3 regions of the Pseudaminobacter sp. Soil_N_29 genome follow, and region 1 is predicted to be linked to each of the others. Evidence: predicted binding sites of a transcription regulator. Region 1 holds the regulator's gene; each other region holds the start of a gene.
The links. The regulator LexA, encoded in region 1, represses DNA repair genes until DNA is damaged. The targets are predictions, from matches to a motif close to TGTTCNNNNTGTGTTCNG.
Positions count from the first base shown of each region.

Region 2: a site for LexA is predicted at 2,143-2,160, ahead of AC3A4H_RS17790 (helicase-related protein). Genes of this name have one in related genera too.
Region 3: a site for LexA is predicted at 2,687-2,704, ahead of AC3A4H_RS15100 (ImuA family protein). Genes of this name have one in related genera too.

Region 1 is NZ_JBDGLC010000002.1:65,556-69,903, reverse strand. Features, by position in the region: gene AC3A4H_RS06355 (ComEC/Rec2 family competence protein) at 1-1,595, shown strand, start outside; gene lexA (transcriptional repressor LexA) at 1,631-2,350, opposite strand; gene AC3A4H_RS06345 (molybdopterin molybdotransferase MoeA) at 2,640-3,845, opposite strand; gene moaC (cyclic pyranopterin monophosphate synthase MoaC) at 3,848-4,336, opposite strand; gene trpC (indole-3-glycerol phosphate synthase TrpC) at 4,345-4,348, opposite strand, start outside.
Region 2 is NZ_JBDGLC010000008.1:22,166-26,513, forward strand. Features, by position in the region: gene AC3A4H_RS17775 (acetyl-CoA C-acetyltransferase) at 1-251, shown strand, start outside; gene AC3A4H_RS17780 (hypothetical protein) at 284-631, shown strand; gene phbB (acetoacetyl-CoA reductase) at 656-1,378, shown strand; gene AC3A4H_RS17790 (helicase-related protein) at 2,323-4,348, shown strand, end outside.
Region 3 is NZ_JBDGLC010000006.1:111,896-116,243, reverse strand. Features, by position in the region: gene AC3A4H_RS15110 (error-prone DNA polymerase) at 1-277, opposite strand, end outside; gene AC3A4H_RS15105 (Y-family DNA polymerase) at 274-1,692, opposite strand; gene AC3A4H_RS15100 (ImuA family protein) at 1,667-2,665, opposite strand; gene AC3A4H_RS15095 (metallopeptidase family protein) at 2,876-3,295, shown strand; gene AC3A4H_RS15090 (mitochondrial fission ELM1 family protein) at 3,300-4,271, opposite strand; gene AC3A4H_RS15085 (DUF1737 domain-containing protein) at 4,277-4,348, opposite strand, start outside.

The DNA of each region.
Region 1 (4,348 bases):
TGGCCGGCACCGTGATGAGCGCGCTGCGAGTGGCTTTCGCGGCTTTTCCCGGCTTCGCCTCGAGGCGGCCGGTCAAGAAATACGCGGCCGGAGCAGCGCTCGCCGCAATTGCCGGCTATGTGTTCCTGTCCGGTGGCGACGTGGCGGCGCAGCGCAGCTTCCTTATGCTGGCGGTGATGCTCACAGCCCTGCTTTTTGACCGCGGCGCGCTCACCACGCGCAATCTCGCCATCTCGGCGCTCGTCATCATGGCCGTATCACCGCATGAGGTGGTGGGCCCAAGCTTCCAGATGTCGTTTGCGGCAACCGCGGCGCTGGTGAGCGCCTATGCGATATGGGCTGAACGCCGGAATGTGAAGAAGCGGGCGCCGCCGGCCCAGCCCAGATCGCTCATTGGGCGCGGAATTGCCAAGGCCTTCGGCGCCGTGGGCGCGCTTGCCATCACATCCGTTGTGGCGGGCGTCGCGACGACTGCTTTCGGCGTCTATCACTTCCAGCGTGTCTCGCCGCTTAGCCTGCTTGCCAATCTGGCCGTGATGCCCAGCGTTTCTATACTCGTCATGCCGTTCGCCGTCGCCGGCTCGCTGGCAATGCCGATCGGGCTGGACGCGCCGTTTTTCTACGTGATGGGGAAGGGCCTGTCGCTTATGATCGCAGTGTCGATCTGGATATCAGAGCGCTCCCCGATCGACGCGGTCGGGCTCATCTCGGCGCAGTCGCTGGTGCTGCTGACAGTCGCGCTGGTGTTTGCCTGCATGGCCTCGACCTGGCTGCGGCTGCTCGCGGTGCCGGCTGCACTTGCCGGCGCGCTGACGCTCACCGATGTTCGCACGCCCGACGTTTTCGTTTCCGAAGACGGACGGCTCGTGGCCGTGCCGCTTGGCGGTGGAAAACTCGCCGTCAACAGGACAAGGCCGAACGCTTTTACCGTTGAAAACTGGAAACGGGCAGTACGTAGCGAGGAACTCGTTGGCCCAGTCGACACCACTTCGAAGAGAAGCGCCGGCAAGGGAAGGTCGCGCACTGCGCAGAAGCTGAGCAGCCAGGCTGCAGTTACGGATCGCGAAATTTCAGGCGCGGAAGTCGAAGGCGAGGGCATTGCGCCGCCGAAAATCCGAACGCAGCCGCCGGCGCTACCAAAAGCCGAAACGGGGCAAGATGAAGCGCCAAGCTCGGGCTTCGACTGCCACGACAGCCTCTGCGTTGCCGTGCATCCCTCCGGCGCGATTGTAGTTCACGCGGCAAACCCGGCAATCGCGCGTCCCGCCTGCGAATATGCCGCCGTGATTGTCGTCGACGACGCCACCGCCAAAAACATCTGTCGGCGTGAGGGGGCGCTGGTCCTCACCAAGCGCGATCTGGCGAAACTCGGCAGTGCCGTCGTCTATCTTGGTAGCGGCGAGGTGGGCAGCGAAAGCGCGGAAGTCCACTACGCGGTGGGCGAGCCCTATCGGCCGTGGCATGCCCATCGCCAGTTTTCGCGCGAGGCGCGAGGTTTGGCGCCCTACGTCAAAAAGTCGGAGACCCAGTCAGCCGAAGCGCGTGGGTCATCCCAGGACGCACAAATACAACGACCGCGCGCCTCCGAAGACTGAGTTGAGCTCCTTGCTCACCCGACACTCCGCCCGGTTCAATAGCGCCGAATCAGCCCAACCAGCCTGCCCTGCACCTTCACCCGGTCGGGCCCGAAAATGCGCGTCTCATAAGCCGGGTTCGCAGCCTCGAGCGCGATCGAGGCCCCCTTGCGACGGAAGCGCTTCAAGGTCGCTTCCTCGTCGTCCACCAGTGCCACCACGATCTCGCCGGGATTGGCCGTATTGGCGTTGCGGATGATGACCGTATCGCCATCGAAAATGCCGGCCTCGATCATGGAGTCGCCCTTGACCTCGAGCGCATAGTGCTCGCCACCGGAAATCATCTCTGGCGGCACCGTGATGGAATGGGTCTTGTGCTGGATTGCGTCGATGGGCACGCCGGCGGCAATGCGGCCCATAACCGGGATCGAGATCGCCGTCCCGGATTCGTCGTTGCTGGCCAGAGGCGCGCGAGCCGGCTCCGGGGCGGCGCGGCGGCCGAGGCTACCTTCAATCACACTGGGCGAGAACCTGGTGCGAGGCGTGAGGCCGGGGGCAATGGAATCGGGCAGGCGCAGCACTTCAAGCGCGCGCGCCCGGTTGGGCAGCCGGCGAATAAAGCCGCGCTCTTCCAGTGCGGTGATCAGCCGGTGGATGCCGGATTTGGAAGCAAGGTCCAGCGCGTCCTTCATTTCGTCAAAGGAAGGCGGTATGCCGGATTCCTTCAGCCGCTCGTGAATGAAGAGAAGCAACTCGTGTTGTTTGCGCGTCAGCATGGCCAGCCCCCCCGGGGAGAATCGACCCCCAAAACAAAACCAGAACAAACACTATCTGTTCCAGTTGTGTTCTGCAACTGTTTAAATTTCCATGAAGACGCGCAAATCGGTTGCCGGCTGAGATATTGGCGTGCTCCGCTCCACCTTTGCCACCTTGCTGCAGCAAAGCGGCGCAAGAGGTTGGTTCCGCGCAATTTCCGCCTTTTGCGCACCAAGCCTCAATCGCGCCGCGACCGGCTTCCGGAGGGCGGCATCCATTGCGGTGTAGACCGTGGGAAGCCGCGCGCAGTCAGCGTAGCTTCAGAATCGTGCAAGGGGCGCCGGCCGGCGCTGCCGGGGCGAAGGGATCGCGAATGATCAGCGCATTGGCTTCCGCGAATGTCCTCAGCATGGACGAATCCTGCACTTCGAAGGGCGTCGCCACCGGGCCGTCATGCCCTTCTCGCAACACCGCCCGCACAAAGTCCTGCCGGCGGCCGTTCGCCGCCATCGGCTTGCCGAGAACGGCCTGGCGCAGATCGGGCTCGTAGGAACGGCCGGCAAGTCGCGACAGAAGCGGCTTCAGGAACAGATGCGAGCACACAAGGCTGGCGACGGGATTGCCGGGCAGCCCCAGGAAGCGCGTGCGGCCGCGGCGGCCGAACATCAGCGGCTTGCCGGGGCGCATGGCAATCTTCCAGAAGTCCAGCACCATGCCCTCGCTCGCCAGCGCCTCATGGGTAAGGTCGTGGTCGCCCACGGAAGCCCCGCCAAGCATGACCACCACATCGGCGCCGTGGTCCAGCGCCTGCCTGATGCGCGCGGCGATTGCCGGGCGGCTGTCGGGGACGATGCCCAGATCGAGCACCCGCGCGCCCACGGAAGTGGCGATTGCCGCCACGCCGAAGGCGTTGGATGCCACGATCTGGTCGGGCCCAAGCTCGCTGCCAGGCGGCAGCAGTTCGTCGCCGGTGGCGATGATGGCGAGCAGTGGCCGTTTCACGACGTCGAGGCGAGGGTGGTTTGCCGACGCCACCAGCGAAAGCGCGCCGGCATCCAGCTCGCGGCCCTTTTCCAGGAGCAGGTCGCCGGTGACGAAATCCAGTCCCTTGCGGCGGATGTGCCGCCCTGCGGCTACGGTTTCCAGAACTTCGACCGTGTCCTGGCCCAGCTTACGCGCGTTTTCCTGGATCACGATGGTGTCGGCGCCCTCCGGCACCGGCGCACCGGTGAAGATGCGCACCGCCTGGTCGGGTCCGATCGGGCCGTTGAATCGCCGGCCAGCCGGGGCCTCGCCGATGATCTGGAGCGTGACGGGCACTGTCTCCACGTCCTGGGCGCGCACCGCGTAGCCGTCCATGGCCGCCGCATCGAAAGGAGGCTGCGTTCTCAGCGCGCGCACGTCTTCGGCAAGTATGCGGCCCGCAGCCTCCGCCAGCGGCACGGCTTCGGGCTCGCAGGCAACCGCCCCTTGCAGAAGCCGCTCGAGCGCGTCCTTCACCGGCAGCAGCGACATCGTCAGCTATCCGCCCGGTAGTCGCCGGATTTTCCGCCGGATTTCTCCAAAAGCCTGATGCCGGAAATCACCATGCCGCGGTCCACCGCCTTGGCCATGTCGTAGATGGTCAGGCAGGCCACCGAGGCGGCGGTCAACGCTTCCATTTCGACGCCCGTCTTGCCGGTCACCCGAGCCAGCGCGGTCACGCGCAGGCCGGGCAGCGCTTCGTCGGGCTCGATGTCCACCGAAACCTTGGTCAGCAGCAGCGGATGGCATAGCGGAATCAGTTCATGCGTGCGTTTGGCGGCCATTATGCCGGCCAGCCGCGCGGTGCCCAGTACGTCGCCCTTCTTGGCATCGCCGGCGCGGATCATGCGCAATGTCTCGGGCAGCATGGTCACGATGCCTTCGGCAACCGCCGTGCGTTCGGTTTCCGCCTTGGCGCCGACATCGACCATGTGCGCCTGGCCATCGGCGCCGAGATGGGTAAGGGCAGGCTTGCTCGTCATAGCCTAGACTAA
Region 2 (4,348 bases), on a different contig from region 1:
TCGACCTGGTGGAGGCCAACGAGGCCTTCGCGGCGCAGGCCTGCGCGGTCAACAAGGGCATGGGGTGGAACCCGGAAATCGTCAACGTCAATGGCGGCGCCATCGCCATCGGCCACCCCATCGGCGCCTCGGGCGCGCGCATCTTCAACACGCTGGTCTACGAGATGCGCCGGCGCGGCGCCAAGAAGGGGCTCGCCACCCTGTGCATCGGTGGCGGCATGGGCGTCGCCATGTGCGTCGAGGCGCTGTGATGTTGGCGCGGGGCATGGAACGGCGAGGTCGCATGTCCCGTGTTTTCGTGCTTCTCGGCACACTGATGGGGTTTGGCGTGGGCGCGGCTTGTTCTGAGCCGCTCGACACCGAGGCCTTGGCGACGTGCATGTTCGACAACGCCAGTCAAGCCGACAAGGATGTGATAAGGAAGCTGGTGGTTGCGGCTTTGACCGACGATCTGGGGTCTATCAAAGGCCTGATGCTTTTGGTCGCTTCGGGGATCACCCGCATAGCCATGGACCCGTGCAAACTGACCGTAGAGCAATTGGGGCAGCCTGAGATGGTAACCGCGGTCAAGCTCTACAGCGAGAAAGTAGGCCAACAAATGATGGACGAGGCTTTCGCCAAACTGAAATAGAGTCTCACACATAGCGAGGGGAGCATGACCAGAACTGCAATCGTCACTGGTGGGTCGCGCGGCATCGGCGCGGCAATCTCGATCGCGCTGAAGAACGCCGGCTATCACGTGGCCGCCAACTATGCCGGCAATGACGAGGCTGCCGAGAAGTTCCGGGCGGAAACCGGCATCCCGGTCTACAAATGGTCGGTTGCCGACTACGAGGCTTGCGTGGCCGGCATCGGCAAGGTCGAGGCGGACCTCGGCCCCGTGGACATCCTCGTCAACAATGCCGGCATCACCCGCGACGCCATGTTCCACAGGATGACGCGCGAACAGTGGGACGAGGTGCTCGGCACCAATCTCAACGGCGTCTTCAACATGACGCATCCGCTTTGGAGCGGCATGCGCGACCGAAAATTCGGCCGCGTCATCACGATTTCCTCCATCAACGGCCAGAAGGGCCAGGTCGGCCAGGTCAACTATTCCGCCTCCAAGGCCGGCGACATCGGCTTCACCAAGGCGCTGGCGCAGGAGGGCGCGCGGGCCGGCATCACCGTCAATGTCATCTGCCCGGGCTATATCGGGACCGACATGGTGATGGCGGTGCCGGAGAAGGTGCGCGAATCCATCATCGCGCAGATTCCGGTCGGCCGGCTGGGCGAGCCGGAGGAAATCGCGCGCTGCGTGCTGTTCCTTGCCTCGGACGAGGCGGGCTTCATCACCGGATCCACACTGACCGTCAATGGCGGCCAGTACCTGTCCTGAGTTGCCGGGAAGGAGCAAACGGCCTGTCTAGGCCCGCCGCCGCACGGTGGCGGGGTTTTGCGTCGTCGATGGAGAAGCGCGGTTGTGCCAAACTGGGGCGTTCTCGTTAACGGCAGCGCCGAATGGGCGCCTTTGCCTTCACGGAACCTGGGCGGATTAGTCGTACGTCGGCTAGGCCGGCCCAACATGTTGCGGTGAACAAACCGGGAAGCCCGCCGTAGCAGCGATTCGTCGCTGGTTCGTTCTCGTTTCAGGCGCAATGTTAACGGGCCATCCTGCCGGCAAGCTCGCGCCCGTCACAGATTCTTAATCTTGGTTGGCGATTGCTTAAGTGGCGGCTCAGCCTCAGCGGCGATCTCGCCTCCCGGCAGCAAAAGGTTAACGCTGGCGGCAAAAAGGTGAGGATTTCCGCCCCTCGCCCCGCCGCCATTTGGGTCGTCATCCCTGTCAAGGCACAGCATGTGGTGGTGAACAAAGAGGGAAAGCTGGCCGAACAGCGATTCGTCGCCGATTCGTTCCTCCTTTGGACGGAAGGTTAACGTGCGTATCGGTCGGGTCACCCTTCCGGGCAGGAAATGCGACTTTATTCAATGGCTTATCCCTTTCGGTCGCCTCGGGTGGCGAAGCGACAGACCTGTCGGGGGGAATCCGGAGTGCGCAGGATTATAAGAGATTCAGCATATGGGGCTGTCGATTGCCGGCCGGGCTATATCTAGCCGTGAACAAAAGCTGAATCAGTTGGAGTCAGCGATTCGTCGCCGATTCGTTCCAGAGTCGTTCCCGGCCGTTATTCCGCCGAATATTAGGGCTTTCGTTTCTCCTGCCGAACCCCTATCTGTCGGGAAGAGCGACCCGATCATGAGTCCACGCCTGCATAGAGCCGACTGGCCCGCCGCGCCGGGTCTCCGCGAACTGCCGAGCCAGAAAAGGCCGCCTAATTCCTGATGAACGTCCACCCTAAACAGTCTGACCCGCTCGTCCTGACCGGGCGCGACGTGACCGCCGTTCTCGGGCCGACCAACACCGGCAAGACCCATCTGGCGATCGAGCGCATGGTGGCGCATGAGAGCGGCGTCATCGGCCTGCCGCTCAGGCTTCTGGCCCGTGAGGTCTACACCCGCGTCTGCGAAAAGGTTGGCGCGCACAATGTGGCGCTGGTTACCGGCGAAGAAAAGATCATGCCGCCGAGCGCCCGCTATTCGGTCTGCACGGTGGAGGCCATGCCGCGCGAGACCAATGCCGCCTTCGTCGCCATCGACGAGGTGCAGCTTGCCGGCGATCTCGAGCGCGGCCACATCTTCACCGACCGCATCCTGCATCTGCGCGGCCGGCAGGAGACGCTGCTTTTGGGTGCCGCCACCATGCGCGGCATTCTGGAAAGGCTGCTGCGGGGCATTTCGGTGGTCACGCGGCCGCGGCTTTCCCATCTGGCCTATGCCGGCTCCAAGAAGCTCACGCGGCTGCCGCGCCGTTCGGCCATCGTCGCCTTCTCGGCCGACGAGGTCTATGCCATCGCCGAGCTCATCCGCCGCCAGCGGGGCGGAGCCGCCGTGGTGCTGGGCGCGCTTTCGCCCCGCACGCGCAACGCGCAGGTGGCGCTCTACCAGTCGGGCGACGTCGACTATCTGGTGGCAACCGACGCCATCGGCATGGGCCTCAACCTCGACGTCGACCATGTCGCCTTCGCCCAGAACCGCAAGTTCGACGGCTTCCAGTTCCGCGACCTCAATCCCGCGGAATTGGGCCAGATCGCCGGGCGTGCCGGCCGGCACATGCGCGACGGCACCTTCGGCGTCACCGGCCAGGTCGATCCCTTCCCGGAGGAGCTGATCGAGAAGATCGAGGCGCATGATTTCGATCCGGTGAAGGTGCTGCAATGGCGCACCGCCCGGTTCGATTTCGCCAGCATCGATGCCCTGAAGCGCTCCATCGACACCGTTGCCCCCGTAGAAGGGCTGACACGCGCCTTGCCGGCGGTCGATGCGCAGGCGCTGGAACAGCTGTCGCGCGATCCCGACATCACCCGGCGCGCTGGCAGCCGCGATCGCGTCGCGCTGTTGTGGGATGTCTGTGCGCTGCCCGACTACCGCCGCATCGCGCCGGCCCAGCATGCCGATCTTGTCGCCTCCATCTTTTTCGACCTCGCCGACCGCGGCCATGTCGACGAGAATTACATGGCCGAACAGGTGCGCCGTGCCGACAGCACCGACGGCGACATCGACACGCTTTCGCACCGTATTGCCCAGATCCGCACTTGGACCTATGTGTCAAACCGGCCTGGCTGGTTGGCTGATCCGCTACATTGGCAGGAAAAGACGCGGGAAATCGAAGACAGATTGTCGGATGCACTGCATGAACGGTTGACGAAACGCTTTGTAGACCGCAGGACTTCGGTCCTTATGCGCCGCCTTAGAGAAAACACCATGCTAGAAGCCGAAATCAGCTCAACCGGAACCGTCCTCGTCGAAGGCCATCACGTCGGGGAACTGCAAGGGTTCCGCTTCACCGCCGACCAGAGCGCTGGCGGCGAAGACGGCAAGGCCATCAGGGCGGCCGCGCAGAAGGCGCTGGGCGTCGAGTTCGAGGCGCGCGCGGAACGCTTCGCGGCCTGCGCCAATGGCGACCTCGCGCTCGGCTCGGACGGCACGCTGCGCTGGATCGGCGCGCCCATCGGCACGCTGGTGGCGACCGAGGATGCGCTGCGCCCGCGCGTCATCCTGCTGGCCGACGAGCAGCTCACAGGCCCCGCACGCGACAAGGTGGCAGCGCGCGCCGAGCGCTTCGTGAATTTCCAGATCGACACCGCGCTGAAGCCGCTCCTCGACCTGCGCGGCGCCGATCAGCTCACCGGCATCGCGCGTGGCATCGCCTTCCAGCTGGTCGAGAATTTCGGCCTGCTCAACCGGCGCGACATTGCCGAGGAAATGAAGTCGCTCGACCAGGAAGGCCGCGCCAGCCTGCGCCGCCTGG
Region 3 (4,348 bases), on a different contig from region 1:
CGGCAAAGACCAGCCGGCAGCCGGGGTGGTAATCAAGCCTCACCGGCAAGGCATTTTCCGAAAACCTGATGCATTTCGATTGGCTCCAGGCGCGCACCACGCCGGCCACCGTGTTGCGGTCGGCAAGGCCCAGGCCGGCATGGCCGAGCAGGCAGGCGGCCACCACCAGCTCCTCCGGCCGCGAGGCGCCGCGCAGGAAGGAGAAGTTCGACTGTACGCCGAATTCGACATAGGCCGGCGAAACAACGGGCGCGCGCGGAACCTTTTTCTCCTTCATGCGAACAGCCCCTGCATGAACCAGCGCGGGCCGGTGTCGCCGGTGCCGTAAAACCCCCGGCGGAACAGCCAGAAGCGGCGGCCGGCGCCGTCCTCGACGCGGAAATAGTCGCGGGTCGGTGCATCCGCCTCTTCGCGCCACCATTCCGGCGCGATGCGCTCGGGGCCTTCGGCGCGCACCACGTCGTAGAGCACGCGGCGCCAGCGGAAGCGCGCGGGCGGGCCTTCCGGCATCTCGGCGGCCACCACTTCCACCGGCTCGGGATGGGTCAGCAGGCGGATCGGCCGCTCCTGGGTCGCGGGGGGCGAGTGCTTGGCCCTTGCCGGCATCGCCGCGCCGACGGCGGCGGCGAAGGGCATGGCGGCGACCGCGCGTTCAGGCACATGGCTGGCGACGAGAACCGGCTTCTGCACCACATCTGCGCCAAGCCGGGCGCCGACGCGGTCGGCGAAGAGGGCGAGGTCCTCGTCATTGCCGCACACCTCGCCGGCAAGATCGGTCTGGGCCATGTCGAAGGAGGCTGCCGCCAGCACCGAGAGCCGGACGAGGTCGAAGCCGTAGCCGGCGTCCAGCGCATCCTCCAGCGCCGCCAGCCGTTCGTGGAACAGCCTTGCGATGAGGTCCGGCGCGCGCAGCGGCCGCGAGGTGCCGACACCGATGCGGCTGATCATGCCGTCGACCCGGAACAGCAGTAGTTGCAGGGCGCGCGCGCCCTCGCCGCGCCGCTCCAGATCCGCCCTCAGGCTCGTGGCCAGCAGAAGCACCAGCCGCTCGATGTCTTCCATCAGCCCGATCGGCTCGGCCAGGTGCCGCTCCACCGAAAGCGGCGCGACGGGCAGGCGCGGCGAAATAGCCTCCTCGATGCGCCCCAGCGCTTGGTCGATGCGGGCCATCAGGCCGGCGCCGAAGCGGCGCGCCAGCGGCGCGCGGGGGCTGCGCAGAACCGAGCCCGCATTGCGCAGCCCCACGCTTTCGAGGCCGGAGATGGTCGCCGGCTCCAGCCGAAGTGCTGCCAGCGGCAGGGGCTCCAGCATTCTCTCCTCGCCCCCCGGCTCGACGATCTCGGGGCTGCGGAAGCGCGCCGTCGCCCAGGCCGCCCCCGGCGTGGAGGCAAGCCCCGCGCGCTCATCGAACCCCTGGTGGAAGAAGCGTGCCAGCAGGTCGTCGAGCAGCGCCTTTTCGCCGCCGAACAGATGGGCGCAGCCGGTGATGTCGAGGAACAGGCCGTCTGTCCCGTCCAGCGCCACCAGCGGCGTGTAGCGGTCGCACCAGTCGGCCAGGCTTTCCAGAAGCCGGCGGTCGGCGGCCGGGTCCGCCTCGACGATCTCGATGCCGGGGTGCATGGCGCGGGCGTCGGCAATGCCCATGCCGGGCTTCAGCCCCAGCCGCTCAGCCTGCTCGTCGAGGGCTGCGATGCGCTGCGTGTTCTTTTCGCGATGGCTGACGACCAGCGGCGGGCGCGCCGCCTGCGGCTGCGAACGCCACGACCGCCCCAGCCGCTGGCGCAGGATGCGCTCCGTGCAAAGATGCGGAAACCACAGCGCCAGAATCCGCTGGCCCGAAGGCCGGCTGCTGTCTTTCGGAAAATGAGCGTTCATCGGCGTTCCACTCCAGGGTGAACTGTCCGGGCAGGGCAAGGCGGCTTTTGTCGATCCTGACGACAAAGCCGGGCGGGCCGATGGAGCCGGCCAGCGGCCCGGCGATGGTGTGGCGAGGTGCTGCCGTTGCCGGCGAGACGACGAGCCGCAGCGGGGCAGCGGTCGGTTCTGGCCTGGCCGCCTGCCGCAGCAGGAAGACCGGCCGCCCCGCGCCCAGCGCGCGCCGGTGCAGGCGGCGCGTGGCGGTGAGGTCGAGCTTTTGCGGGTTGCCGCGGATCTCCAGCAGCACGGCCGAGAAGGCCTTCAGGCCGGCGGCCTCCTCGGCGATCCACAAGGCGTCGGCGAGTCTCGGCGCCTCTGCGATCAGAACCTCGTCCGCTCCGATGCCGAAGCGGGCGCACAGGCCCGGCGCATAGGGCACACCGGCCTCGCGGAAAATTTCTGCCGTGCCGATCCAGAGCATGGGTGTCCTTTGCCGCGCCTGCGCCAGCAAAAGCCCGGTCAGCGCCAGGGCAAGCCCGCTCGCAGCCCCGGCATCGCGCGTTTCGGCGCCATGGATTTCGGTCAGCGCCGCCATCGGCAGGCCGCCGCCGAGGGCGGCATCGAAAGCCTGCGCGCCGGTTGCCAGGCGCGGTTCCGCCGCGATGCCATGGCGCCGCATCAGCACCGCGCCTTCGCCGGCCCGCGCCTCGGCGGAAGGCACCAGCCGTTCCGGCAGGGTGCCCTCGATGCGTGCTATTTTCTGGCGCAAGGCAAAAACAGTTGCCTGCGCCACGGCGGACGTCGCCATGACGGTGTGCTTTCCGATATTTGTTCCTGTTATGTTCTTATTGATTCCAGAGCGCCCCGGCAGAGTCAAGCGCTCGAAGAGGAATTTATTCCTTTCTCGGAATGTTGATCGAAGCTTTCTCGCGTGGCCTTCGCGCCTATTTCCCCAGCCTCGCGTAAAAAACTCGAAAGGCACCAGCCAAAAGGCTATATGCGGTCAAAAGGAAACAGAATGGCCCGTATCTACAAGAACCGCGCATGGCACGACCAGCTTTCTCCGTCATTGGAGGAACTGGAATTTCTGGCGCTGGAAGCCTATGCGCATCTGCCGGAGGAGTTCCGCACGCTGACCGGCGAGGTCGTCATCCAGGTCGCCGAATTTCCCACCGACGAGATCATGGACGATCTGGCCCTGGAGACGCCTTTCGATCTGCTCGGCCTGTTCGAGGGCCGCGGCATCGCCGAGCGCTGGAACCCGCAGACCGGCGAGGGGCCGAACCGCGTCACGCTCTATCGCCGCGCCATTCTGGACTACTGGGCCGAGAATGAGGAGACGCTGGGCGACATCGTCACCCATGTGCTGATCCACGAGATCGGCCACCATTTCGGCCTCAGTGACGACGACATGGAGCGCATCGAAGAAGCAACATAGCGGCTCAGTTGCCGATAGGACTGGACTGCCTCTTTTCGTAAGCCGTCTTGATGAGTGCCGAGATGCGCAAGGTCTCATCCTCAACCGTGTACGAAAACTCTTCCATCACACCTTGGAACGGTCTCGTAAATCCAAGGTTTTCATGCATGTCAGCGTGGAACCGTTCGAATTTTTCAAACTTTTCCTGTTCAAACTGCGACCCTCCCTGTCGAGCCGGCGAAAAGATATGTATCGGCTTTCCTGACATCGAGGCCTCGCACACCATCGTTACAGTGTCTGCCGTAATGACGAAAGCGTCGGCGGCTGCGAGATAGTCGATGTACGGATTGTCGCCGGTACGGTCCCAGATGATCATACGCGGATCATTTATTTCCGTCAGCCGAGCAAGAATTTCCGGCTCCGAGCGGCGAGAAGTCGATGCGAGAACGACGTAACCTCGTCCAACCAGATCAGTTGCTGTGGCGACAATCCCATCTATGGTCTGCCGGTCGAAAGAGTAGGCCCAGGTCGATCCGCCGATGAGCAGGGTAACGACAGGCTCCCCGCCAGGAGCAAAGCGCGCTCGCGCACTCTCCCTTCGCGTCGCAAGGAGAGCTGGGCTGATCCGATGAGGGACACCGGACATCCTGAAATATTTCGGATTGTGCTCCATCGCCTTCGTCCAGTCATGACGGGAGACGAACACCATGTCGAACAAGTCCAGGTCGCGTCGGGGCGGTTGAAGGTGCACGGCAAACGGCCGGCCACCATAGGCCCTTTTGATCTCCGCAACATAACGCTCGGAGATGCTTCCGCATGAGATGAGGATGTCCGGAGGTTTTTCTGCAACGCTTTGCCGAAATGCAGAAAATATCCGCTCCACTCGGGTTTGTTTCCTGAAAATCCTGGCAGTCGGGTTCGCGTCCAGGTTTTGCGCGACACCGAGGCACTGGGTCAGCGTCCCGGCCTTCTCTTCGCTTACTGTCCACACCCTCATACTTGTTATTGTTCCCCAAGCTTCATGTTGGGGTCGTATTCCTGGCCCTCGACATCCTTCACCACCGCCTGGCCGCA